DNA from 3 places in the Microbacterium sp. NPDC058345 genome. Region 3 is predicted to be linked to each of the others. Evidence: predicted binding sites of a transcription regulator. Region 3 holds the regulator's gene; each other region holds the start of a gene.
The links. The regulator LexA, encoded in region 3, represses DNA repair genes until DNA is damaged. The targets are predictions, from matches to a motif close to TCGAACANNTGTTCGA.
Positions count from the first base shown of each region.

Region 1: ACFWH5_RS14635 (DUF222 domain-containing protein) is a predicted target of LexA. The motif match lies at 2,027-2,042, and genes of this name have one in related genera.
Region 2: ACFWH5_RS13635 (DUF222 domain-containing protein) is a predicted target of LexA. The motif match lies at 1,985-2,000, and genes of this name have one in related genera.

Region 1 is NZ_JBHXIG010000004.1:47,498-51,646, reverse strand. It holds gene ACFWH5_RS14640 (dolichyl-phosphate-mannose--protein mannosyltransferase) at 1-504, shown strand, start outside; gene ACFWH5_RS14635 (DUF222 domain-containing protein) at 545-1,996, opposite strand; gene ACFWH5_RS14630 (DUF808 domain-containing protein) at 2,107-3,027, opposite strand; gene ACFWH5_RS14625 (amino acid permease) at 3,078-4,149, opposite strand, start outside.
Region 2 is NZ_JBHXIG010000003.1:403,336-407,484, forward strand. It holds gene ACFWH5_RS13630 (AAA family ATPase) at 1-432, shown strand, start outside; gene ACFWH5_RS13635 (DUF222 domain-containing protein) at 465-1,955, opposite strand; gene ACFWH5_RS13640 (hypothetical protein) at 2,344-2,574, shown strand; gene ACFWH5_RS13645 (HAD family hydrolase) at 2,587-3,189, shown strand; gene ACFWH5_RS13650 (aminoglycoside phosphotransferase family protein) at 3,171-4,058, opposite strand; gene ACFWH5_RS13655 (aminopeptidase P family protein) at 4,058-4,149, opposite strand, start outside.
Region 3 is NZ_JBHXIG010000004.1:177,655-181,803, forward strand. It holds gene metE (5-methyltetrahydropteroyltriglutamate--homocysteine S-methyltransferase) at 1-1,640, shown strand, start outside; gene lexA (transcriptional repressor LexA) at 1,704-2,390, opposite strand; gene ACFWH5_RS15260 (LysM peptidoglycan-binding domain-containing protein) at 2,664-3,029, shown strand; gene ACFWH5_RS15265 (histidinol-phosphate transaminase) at 3,076-4,149, shown strand, end outside.

The sequences.
Region 1 (4,149 bases), 130 kb from region 3:
CAGTGGCCTCTGCTGCTGCGCCCCACCGCGATCTGGGTGGCGGATGACCCGGCGCCTTGCGGCACCGACCATTGCATCGCCGTGACCTCGTCAGTGCCGAATCCGCTGATCTGGTACGGCGGCGTCGTGGCCGTCGCGTTCCTGCTGTACCTGTTCGTGCGCGGTCTCATCGACCGGGCGCCGGCCAGACCCGCCGTCACCTACCCGCTGGTCGGTCTGCTCGCCACTTACGTGCCGTGGCTGCTCATCCCCCAGCGCACGATCTTCCAGTTCTACACGGTCGTCATGGCGCCGTTCCTGATCCTCGCGCTCGTCGTCGCGCTTCGCACGATCGCGGGCTCCGCAGATGATCCGCTGCACCGCCGCCAGGCCGGGCAGCGCACCGTCGTCGTCTACCTGGCGGTGGTCATCGCCGTCTCGGCGTTCTACTACCCCGTCTGGACGGGCTGGAGCGTGCCCTACCCGTTCTGGCTCATCCACAACTGGCTTCCGGGCTGGATCTGAGCCGCGTTCCGCGGATCGCGATCCGACTCGTGCGTGCGGGTCACGGCCCCGCGCGCATCGGGCGGGGTGACCGCCGCCGCTTGCGCACCGGCCGCCATCGGCGTTCGCGATCCCACCAGTGCGGCCCGCGGATCTCCGGAACGCCGTGCCTCATGCGGATCTGCCAATCAGAGAGGTGCAGAGTCCGGTGGTGGTGCCAGCAGAGCGCCACGCCGTTGTCCGTGTGGGTCGGCCCGCCCCTGGCATGGTCGTCGACGTGGTGGATCTCGCACCACGTCGCGGGAATGGTGCATCCCGGGATGATGCACCCTCCGTCGCGCGCCACGATCGCTCGGCGCTGCAGCGCGTTGAAGATGCGCGCCGAGGTACCGAGGCCCACGATGCGCCCGCGCTCGTCGAACAGCACCCGCTGGATGCCGCCCGCGCAGCCGGTCTGCGCGGCCACGCGCACCGGGACGGGCGCCTCTGCGCCGTCGACCCGTGCCCAGCCGGTTCCCGCGGCATAGTCCGAAGCCTCGACGGTGACGACCAGCGTCGGTGCCGCACCTCCGAGGTCGGGAAGCTCGCCCCCGCGGGCAGCCGCCGCGAGGATGGTGGCGAATGCGTCGTGCATCTTCTGCGGGCGGGAACGGTCGTCGATCGGCAGCAGCGCCAGCGGATCGTCGGGCGCGGAGTCGACGAAGTGCACCCCCGGCGGGACGGCGACCGGTTCGACCCGTGGGTTCAGGAGGCTGTCGAACAGCCGGTCGAGCTGCGCTGCGACGTCGGGCAGCAGCTCGCCGCGCATCGGCACGCGGCCGTTCCGCACGGCGCCCAGCCAGAGTCCGCGCTCGCGCGATGCGAGATCGTCGGTGGGCTCGGCGCCGTCCGGATCGAGGTAGGCGGCCAGCACATGCGCGAGCTGGGCGAGTTCGTCGGGTGCCGGGACGGGCGAGAGTCGGGTCGCCGCATCCGCCGCACGGCGATCGCCCTCTTCTCCGCGTGCGAACACCGCCAGCTGCCGGTCCGCTTCCACCAGCGCTTCGGGCGACAGGCGACGGCGGCTGCTCTCGATCGGATCGACAGCGGCGAGCAGCCCGGCGACGCCCACCGCCCCGGCGTTCAGCGCCTGGCGCATCGCCTCGTAGCGGGCGGGAAGGAAGTCCGCGTCGGTGATTCCGCGCACCCGAGCCGCATAGCCTGCCGCCTTCACCAGGCGATGGGCGCTCGAGCGGTCTATCCGCAGCACCAGGCGCAGCAGATCGGCCGGCCGGTCGCATCCGTACGCCGTGGTCATCCGCTCGCCGCGCAGGCCCTCCGAGCGCTCCCGCACCTGCACGGTCGACTCGACCTGCACTGCTTCGAGGCTGCGCTGCATCCGGCCCGTGACATCGAGCAGGCGCAGCTGCTCGGCATCCGACAGCTCGGCGACCTGCTCACTCTCGAACGCGTCGGCGACGACGGCGACGAGCTGCGTCTGCAGCTCTTCGAGGCGGTCGACGACGCTGTTCATACCCCCTATTCCACCGAGGGCCACCGACATTCGAACGCTGTTTCGGCGCTATGTCTCAACCCCAGGTTGAAGCGAATCTCCGCACTGCCGCGGCCCGTCGACGCGCACCGTCAGTGCGAGACGCCACCCGGCACCTTCTGATGACCCTCGTCGAAGCTCGGGCGCTTGCCGAAGAGCCGCCCGATGCCGAGCACGACGCCGACGATGATGAGGCCGACGATCAGGCCGCCCACCGCCGAAACGGCCGTGTCGCCCACCCAGACGATCACTCCTCCGAGCGGCTCGAGCAGGTGCGCGACGCCGTGCAGCAGATCCGACAGGACGTGCCAGCCCACCGCACCGAGGTTCACGATCACGAGGTGGCCGCCCACCCACAGCATGGCCACCGTGCCGATGACGCTGATCACGCGGAACACCGCAGGCATCGACCGGACGATGCGCTCGCCGATGCGACGCAGGCGGCGCGACGGGCTCTTCGCCATGCCCAGGCCGATGTCATCGATCTTCACCAGCAGCGCGACCGCCCCATAGACCACGCCGGTCATGATCACGGCGATCACCGCGAGCACGAACAGGGTCTGCCAGATGTCCAGTCCCGATTCGAGGTTCGCCAGCGAGATGAGCATGATCTCGGTCGAGAGGATCAGGTCGGTACGGATCGCGCCCCACACCAGGCGGTTCTCGTCGCGTTCGCCCTCGTCGGCATGACCGTGGCCGAACCCGAACCACTCCAGCACCTTCTCGGCACCCTCGAAGCACAGGAAGCCGCCGCCGAGGATCAGCAGGTACGGCAGCACCCAGGGCGCGAACGCGGTGAGCAGCAGGGCGATCGGGATGATGACCACGAACTTGTTCGCGATCGACCCGAGTGCGATCTTGGCGACCACGGGCAGTTCACGAGCGGGCGTCAGGCCCTGCACGTACTGCGGCGTGACAGCGGCGTCGTCGATCACGACACCGGCGGCCTTCGCGGAGGCCTTCATGGCCGCGCTGAGGATGTCGTCGACGACGGCCAGCAGACCAACGGACATGACTTTCCTCCCTTGCGCGAGCGGTCACCGCGCTCCGAAGGACAACGCTACTAGGCGCGCGGGTCGATCGGTTCCTTCAGCACGCCGGGCCGCGACATCTCGCGCGTCAGGCGCGCGACCCCGAGCAGCGCCGCGGTGAGGCCGAGGGTCAGCAGCAGCTGCGTGCGCGCGGTGGCATCGGTCATCGCCAGGGCGATCACGCCGGCGAGCAGCGCCAGGCAGATCCAGGACAGCCAGGGGAAGCCCCACATGCGCATCGGCAGCGCCTCGCCGTCGCGGTCGGCGCGCCGGCGCAGGATGATCTGCGCGATCGCCGTCGCGGTCCAGATCACGAGCACGGTCGAGCCGACCACATTCAGCAGCGCGCCCAGCACCACTTCCGGGAAGGCCCCGTTGAGCCCGACGGTCACGAAACCGAACGCGACAGACGCGAGCACGGCGGCGTATGGCACGCCGGCGCCGCTGGTGCGGGTCGACACCGCGGGCGCGAGGCCGCGCTCACCCAGTGAGTAGACCATCCGCGAGGCGCCGTAGATGTTCGCGTTCATGGCCGAGAGCAGGGCGATCACGACGATGAGCGACATGACCAGGTCGACGCCGGGCACGCGCAGGGTGGCGAGGACGGCCGAGAACGGCCCCTCGGTCACCGTCATGTCGTTCCAGGGCAGCACCGCGACGATGACGAAGATCGAGCCGAGATAGAACACCAGGATGCGCACCATCACCTCGCGCACGATACGCCGGATGTTGTGCGCGGGGTCGTCGGATTCGGCGGCGGCGATCGCCACGACCTCAGTGCCGCCGAAGGCGAACACGACGATCAGCAGCGCGGCCGCCACTCCCGTGATGCCGTGCGGTGCGAACCCGCCGTGCGCGACGAGGTTGCCGACGCCCGTGGCCGGGATGCCGGGGATCAGCCCGATGATCGCGCAGGCACCGACGACGAGGAACGCGATGATCGCGAACACCTTGATCGCGGCGAACCAGAACTCGAAGCGTCCGTAGTTGCGCACGCCGAACAGGTTCACCGCGGTGAGTGCGACGACGAAGACCAGCACCCAGGCCCATGCCGGGATGCCGGGGATCCAGCCCTCGACGATGCCGGCCGCGCCGGTCGCCTCG
Region 2 (4,149 bases), on a different contig from region 3:
GGCATGTCGGGCGCCGGCAAGTCGACACTGCTGCGAGAGCTGGCTCAACGCGGGGTCCTCACTGTGGACACTGACGTCGACGGGTGGACAGATGAGGCGACCGGGCGCTGGGATGAACAGAGGATGACGCGGCTGCTGTCTGCAGAAGGAGACCTCGTTGTCTCGGGTACGGCCGAGAACCAAGGGCGCTTTTATGACCGGTTCGCGGCGGTCGTGCTGCTGAGCGCGCCGGTCGAGGTCCTTCTCGAGCGGGTACGTGCGCGCACCGACAACCCTTACGGGAGCACGCCGGAGCAGCGGGATCTGATCCGGCGACACGTCGTGGAGGTGGAACCATTGCTGCGTGCAGGCGCGTCGATCGAACTCAGCGGCACAGAGCCTGTCGCATGGCTCGCCGACGCTGTGGAGCGGATGCTTCGTCCGAACGGCTGACCGGTAGGCGGCAGCGCGTTGAGGCACACACGTCAGGCGACGGGACGGAACCGTCTTAACGGTGGATCGATCGCTGAGATGGCGAGCGTCAGCCCCAATCGTCGCCGCAGCGGGATCGACGGCTCATCACCGGGCGGGTGCAGCACGAAGTCGCCTTTGCCGACGCGTGTTATTCGCCAGCCCCCGTGGTGGAGCTGCATGTGATGATGTCGGCACAGCAGGACGCCGCGGTCGATATCGGTGCGGCCTTTGTCGGCTTGCCACTCGTCGATGTGATGTGCTTCGCAGTAGGAAGAGGGTCGGTCACAGCCCTTCCAGAGGCATCCGCCGTCGCGGCCTGCCAGGGCGATGCGCTGCTTCGGGGTGAACAGTCGGTGCTCTCGGCCGACATCGAGCGGGTTTCCGCAGGAATCGACGGTGACCGAGACGGCCCCGGTGTCGCACATGCGCTGCGCGACCGACTGAGGCGGAAGCGATCGCCCATAGTCCTCGGTGTATCCGGACACCGGGTTCCCGGTGGCCTGGTCGACGATCTGGATCACGCGCACGCCCGCCTGCCGGGTGCCGAAGACGGAGTCGGCGTCGGCCAATGCCCCGGCACGCAGCACATCGATGAACAGGTCGTAGCCGAGCTGATCGTTGGTGCGGGTGTCGGCGGTCAACTCCTCGGCGCGTTCACGCTCCGCCTCGTCGATGAACCGGGGTCCCCCGCGTCGCGGACGCAGCGCCGAGTCGCGGATCGTGCGCATCCATGCTGCGCCCTCGTCATCGAAGGTGAAGTGCCCGTGCTCGACGCCATCCTGATCGGTCCACATCCGGAACGAGCGACGCTCATACCGCTCGGCGAACCGGCGCTCCGCGCCCTGCGGATCCAGACCGTCACGAACAGTACGCGCCGTCGTGCGCAACTCATCGACGGTGCGTTCCGCTGCCTCAGCGATCAGCTGTTCGGCGGCCGCGCTCCACGCCTCGCGCGTCTCAGACGATTCGTCGGGCGGTGCGCCGAGGCCGCGCAGGAGCGCATCGTGCTGTGCGGCGGAGATCCGACCCTGCAGCAGTGCAGCGGAGAGCGGCGCATGCCACGACGGAGGCGCTGCGGCCGCATCGGAAGTCGCTGATTCATCGGTGGCCGTCGGCGACTCGTCCTGCGCTGCACTCGATGCGCCGTCCACGGGCAGCGAGCCCTCCATGAGCGAGGTGCCGAGACGCACCTGCCGCTGCGCTTCGGCGCGCCCGACGCCCGCGATGTCTTGAATCATCGCCGCGGAACTGCGATGACCGCGCGATTGCGCGAGACCGTCCTGCCCGGCTTCGCGGGTGGAACGCTCTGCGGCGACGCCCGCGCCGGCGATGCTGATCCGCTCGGCGCAGCGGGCGAGAGTCGCCGCGGCCTGCAGCCCCTGGAGCAGTGCATCCCCGTCGAGCGCGGACATGCTCGACACCAGGTCGTTGGCCCCGGTATCCGCACCGAGCAGATCGCGCAGGACGGCGACCTGGTGCTCGATCTCGGTGAAGAGGGCCATGCACCCAGTATGGTGAGGGCCTCCGACATTCGAATGGCCGTTCGATCGTCTCGGGGGACCGAACTGATAACGACCACATAACGAAAACGTATCGTGAGTGAGCTACGACGGCGTAACTCCTCGGAATAGGCGTCATCTCGACCTACGAGGTCCGGAACGAGAAGCTCAACTCGTGCACCGCGGCCGTCCTGTACGCTCAGGCGTCGAAGAAGACGTATCAGGTCGTGCGAACTCACCGATACATCACGGACCACAGCAACAACGTCAAGAAACCGAACAAGACGAGCGAAACGCTCAACGCCTGCAAGCCGAACGGAGCCTATACGTGCGACGAGGAAAGACTCTCAGCCTGCTCATCTTGGGTGCTCTCGTTGTTGCACTCGGTTTCATGGCGTTGATCGGCCTGGTGCAGACGAATGCGGTCTGCAGCGGGGATGTCGTCGACACCGTCCTCTGCGAGGGTGCGCAGATGCGGCAGTCCGTCTTCGGCGGCTTGGTCGGAGCGGCGGCGATCATCGGCACAGCGATTCTCGCCGGGGCGTTCCTGATTGCCGAGCATGGGACGGCAGTGAATCGGCCGCAGCGCGACCCGCACGCTGGACAGCTCAACGGTCCCTGACATGATGGATCCATGATTCGCGCGGTCGTCTTCGATCTGGACGGGGTGCTGCGGCACTTCGATCCGACACACGTCGCTCGGATCGAGGCTGATCACGGGCTGCCGGCCGGCAGTATCCACGGCGCCGCCTTCGCCGCACCGCGGCTCGAAGCCGTGACGACGGGCCGGATCAGTCGCGCCGACTGGGTGCGCAGCGTGGGGGAGCAGCTCGGGAGCCCGCAGGCGGCGGACGCCTGGGGCCGGCATCCGTCGACGCCGGACGAGGAGATGCTCGCCCTCAGCGACGATCTGCGCTCCTGCGGCATCCGCACCGCCATCCTCACCAACGGCACGGACACGATCCCCGCCGAACTCCGCGGCCTCGGCATCGACACCCGCGTCGACGCCGTGTTCAACTCCGCGGAGATCGGCTACGCCAAGCCCGATCCGCGCGCTTTCCGACATGTTCTCGAGGCGCTCGCCGTGGAGCCTCGTGAGGCCTTCTTCACCGACGACTCCGCGGCCAAGCTCACGGGCGCGATCGAGCTCGGGATGTTCACGCACCATTTCACCGGCATCGATGCGGTGCGCACCGCTCTGCGCGACGCGGGCGTTCCTCAGCCCGTGATCTCCTGATCGCCCAGCAGCCGCGAGACGGTGCTGCGCCCCAGCTGCGCCATCGTCGGGTTCGAGGTCTCGTAGTACCAGACCAGACCCATCGCCTGCTGCAGCGCCCATGCCGCACCGCGGTGCCACTCGGCATCCGACGCACCCACAGCCTCACGCAGCCGAGCGCGCGCGGGCGCGTCGAACAGGTGCCACGCGGCGACGAGGTCGAGCGCGCGGTCGGCGGGGCCGAACCCTCCGCCGTCGAGAACTCCGGCCAGCCTGCCGTCCGACACCAGCAGGTTCGCCGGGGTGAGATCCCGATGGCTCATCACGTGCGGACCGGCAGAGGGCACAGCGCGCAGCCGGCCCCACAGCGTAGCCACCCGGTCGGTGTCGACGATGCCGGTGCTCTGCGACAGGCAGTGCGCCATCCAGTCGTCGTGGTCGCTCAGCTCGCCGCCGCGCCCGCGACCGTCGAACACGCGCTCGCCGACCTGCGCACGGCGAAGGGCGCGAATCAGCTCGGCCAGATCGTCGGCGAGCTCGGCGGATGCTGCGAAGCGGAACGGGTCGGCGACCTCTCCGGGTATCCAGGTCTGCAGGGACCAGGCCCACGGGTACGCCGCGTCGCCCGTTCCGACGCCGACCGGACGCGGCGCCGCGACCGTGGACGCCGCGGCGAACGCGCTCAGCGCGCTCGCCTCGTTCTCCAGCACGGCGGCATCCGTCCGATCGAGCGGAAAGCGCGCCGACACCTCTTCACCGACCCGGAAGACCGCGTTCACGGTGCCCGCTCCGCGGACCCGCGACAGCGCGGCATCCGCCAGATGCGGGAACTCGCGTGCGATCAGCCGCTGCGCGTGCGCGTCGTCGACGTCCAGCTGCCCGTCGTGCATCAGCCCTTCAGCCGGGCCATCCACGCCTCGACCTCGGCGACCGTGCGCGGGATGTCGGACGACAGGTTCACCGGGCCGTCCTCCGTCATCA
Region 3 (4,149 bases):
TGCCCGCCTCGACCGCGCAGCTGGCGGATGCCGCACGGCGGGCCCTCGCGGCGCTCGGCGGCGCTGCAGACCGTCCGTCGATCTTCGTCGCGGCACCGTATGCGGAGCTCGGCGAGGCGCTGCCGGTACTGGCCGCGGCGCCGGTCGAGGCCATCGCGATCGACCTGGTGCGAGGCGGCGTTCCGGATGCGCTCCCCGACCTGGGGGCGAAGACCCTTGTCGGCGGCGTGATCGACGGGCACAACATCTGGCGCGGCGACCTGGACGGCGCGTTCGCGAAGCTCGAGGCGCTTCGCGCGCTCGGCGCCGCATCCGTCTCGGCCTCCACGTCGACCTCGCTGCTGCACGTGCCGCACGACGTCCAGGACGAGGCGGCCCTCGACGCCCGGCTGGTCTCGTGGCTGGCGTTCGCCGACCAGAAGGTCGGTCAGATCGTCACGCTGGCCCGCGGCCTCGCGGCAGGGCGCAACGCCATCGCCGCGGAGCTGGCGGAGGCATCGGCCGCGCTCGCCGACCGGAAGGACGCGCCGGGCGTGCGTGACGGCGCGGTGCGCGGTCGCACGCTCGCCGAGGCGGACTTCTCGCGCGTCTCCTACGAGCAGCGCGAGTCGGCGCAGGAGGCCCTGAACCTGCCCTCGCTGCCGCTCACCACGATCGGCTCCTTCCCGCAGACCGGCGACATCCGCCGCGCCCGCGCGCAGTTCCTCCGCGGCGAGCTCCCCGCGGACGACTACGAGGCGTTCCTCAAGGCCGAGATCGATCGTGTGGTCGCGCTGCAGGAGGATCTCGGACTCGACGTGCTGGTGCACGGCGAGCCGGAGCGCAACGACATGGTGCAGTACTTCGCAGAGAACCTCGACGGCTTCGCCGTGACCGAGCACGGCTGGGTGCAGTCCTACGGATCGCGCGCCACGCGGCCGTCGATCCTGTGGGGTGACGTGTCGCGTCCCGCGCCGATCACGGTCTCCTGGGCGTCCTACGCGCAGTCGTTGAGCGTCAAGCACGTCAAGGGCATGCTCACCGGGCCGGTCACGATCCTCGCCTGGTCGTTCGTCCGCGACGACCAGCCGCTGGGCGAGACCGCCGACCAGGTCGCCCTGGCGCTGCGCGACGAGATCGCGGACCTCGAGGCGGCGGGGATCGCGATCATCCAGGTCGACGAGCCGGCGCTGCGTGAGCTGCTGCCGTTGAAGACGGCGGACCAGCCCGCCTACCTCGACTGGTCGGTGCGCTCGTTCCGGCTCGCGACGGGAGGCGCCGCCGCGGCGACACAGGTGCACACGCACCTCTGCTATTCGGAGTTCGGCGTCGTCATCGACGCGATCCGCGCGCTGGACGCCGACGTCACCTCGATCGAGGCGGCGCGCAGCCGCATGGAGGTCGTCGCCGAGGTGGCCGAGGCGGGCTTCGACCACGGCATCGGCCCCGGCGTCTACGACATCCACTCGCCCCGCGTGCCCAGCGCCGATGAGGTCGAGTCGCTGCTGCGGCGGGCCGTCGACGAGCTGCCGCTGCGTCAGCTGTGGGTGAACCCTGACTGCGGTCTGAAGACGCGCGGCTACGACGAGACGGTGGCGTCGCTGCGCAACATCGTCGAGGCCACCCGTCGCGTCCGCGAGGACGTCACCGTCCCCGCCTGATCGAAATGAGGAACGCCTCGTCCGGATGCTCCGGACGAGGCGTTCCCCGTATGCGCAGGAATCTCAGACGGCGCGCAGCACCGCCACGACCTTGCCGAGGACGACGGCGTCGTCGCCGAGGATCGGCTCGAACGACGAGTTGCGGGGGAGCAGCCAGGTGTGTCCGTCGCGCTGCCGGAAGGTCTTCACGGTGGCCTCATCGTCGAGCAGGGCCGCGACGATCTCACCGTTCTCGGCGGTGTTCTGCGTGCGGACCACGACCCAGTCACCGTCGCAGATGGCGGCATCGATCATCGAGTCGCCGTTGACCTTGAGCATGAACAGGTCGCCCTTGCCCACCAGCTGCCGCGGCAGCGGGAAGATCTCCTCGACCTGCTGCTCGGCGGTGATCGGCACGCCGGCCGCGATCTGCCCGACCAGCGGCACCAGGGCGGCGTCGCCGACCGCGGGCGCACTGTCGGCCGGGTTCTCGGTGCTCGTGCCGGGCAGGTCGATGAGCACCTCCATGGCACGCGTCTTGCCCGGGTCGCGGCGCAGGTAGCCGCTGAGTTCCAGCTGCCCCAGCTGATGCGTGACGCTGGACAGGGACTTGAGGCCGACGGCGTCGCCGATCTCGCGCATGCTCGGCGGGTAGCCGTGGCGGGCGATCGAGGTCTGGATGACCTCGAGGATCGCCATCTGCTTGGCGCTCAGGTTCTTGCGCCGACGCGTGCGCGGCGCCTCGGATGCCGGGGCGGGGTTCTCGCTCATGCTGCTCCTCCATGCGCTCTGTCGAGGCGTCCGGTTCGAATGTCGGTGGCCCGTGGTGGGCTGTCGTTATCGAAACCGTATCCGAGATTTCGCCGAATTCGGAAGATCTGTTCGAGCGTGTCGGCCTGATCGGGAACGGAAGTTCGAAGAATTCTTGACAGCTGTTCGATATCGAAGATACATTCGGAACACAGCTTCGCATCCGGCATTCCCGGCCGAATGCCGGATGCGAAAGCTTCCCGCCGTCGAGGCGGAGAAGAAGAGGAGCACACCATGAGCACCATCAGCATCCAGCCGCCGATGACCGCACGCACCGCTGCGCCGGCGACACGGCTGCGACTGACCGCACGCGGTCGCCGCGTGCTCCTCGCCCTCGCCTCGGCGCCGGTCGCCGCCGGGATCGTCTTCTCCGCGCTGGCGGGCGGATCCGCGCTGGCCTCGGGGGAGCAGGCCGCAGTGCCGTCGTTCGAGACGGTCACGGTGATGCCGGGCGACACTCTGTGGTCGATCGCGGCCGATGCGGCGCCCGATGCCGACCCGCGCGAGGTCGTCGACGCCATCATGCGTCTGAACAGCCTGCCGAGCGGCATGATCCAGACCGGCACCACGCTGGCGCTTCCCGCGGAGTACGCCGACTGAACCGTGTGACGTCACGCGCAGGGTCGGCCGAGGTGCGCGCTCTACGATGGGAAGGGTGACCTCTCTTGACGATCTGCCCCTTCGCGACGACCTTCGCGGGCTGACTCCGTACGGCGCGCCACAGGCGCCGCTGCCGGTGGCGCTGAACGTGAACGAGAACACCCATCCGGTGCCCGATGAGGTGGCCGACGACATCCTCGACGGCATCGCCCGGGCCCTGCGCGAGGTGAACCGGTATCCCGACCGGGAGTTCACCGCGCTGCGGCAGGCGTTCGCGACTTATCTCGGCCACGGTCTGACCGCCGAGCGCATCTGGGCCGGCAACGGATCGAACGAGGTGCTGCAGCACATCCTGCAGGCGTTCGCCGGTCCGGGTCGCACAGTCTTCGGCTTCGGGCCGACCTATTCGATGTACCCGCTGCTCGCACAGGGCACCGGCGCGCGCTGGACGGCCGGCACCCGCGAAGACGACTACTCGATCACGGCTGACGAGGCGGCGCGGCAGGTGCGTGCCACCGACCCTGATGTCGTGCTGCTGTGCTCGCCCAACAATCCGACCGGCACACCCCTGGGATTCGACGTCGTCGAAGCCGTGTACGAAGCCGCGCGGGGGGTCGTGATCGTCGACGAGGCCTATCACGAGTTCGCCCCGCACGACGCGGCATCCGCGCTCACACTGCTCGACGGGCGCCCTCGGCTGGCGGTCTCTCGCACCATGAGCAAGGCGTTCGCCTTCGCGGGCGCGAGGGTGGGCTATCTCGCCGCTGATCCGGCGTTCATCGACGCGCTGCGCCTCGTGCGCCTGCCGTACCACCTCAGTGCGCTCACGCAGGCGGCAGCGGTCGCGGCGCTGCGCAACTCGACGACGATGCTGCGGATGGTCGACGAGATCGTGGTGCAGCGCGACCGCATCACGGCCACCCTGGTCGCCCTCGGCTATGCACCGCACGAGTCGTGGTCGAACTTCGTGCTGTTCGGCGGCGTCGACGATCCGAAGGCGGTCTGGCAGGCGCTCTACGAGCGGGGCGTGCTGATCCGCGACGTCGGCATCCCCGGTCACCTTCGGGTCACCGCGGGCACCGAGGCCGAGACCACCGCGTTCCTCGACGCCCTGGCCTCG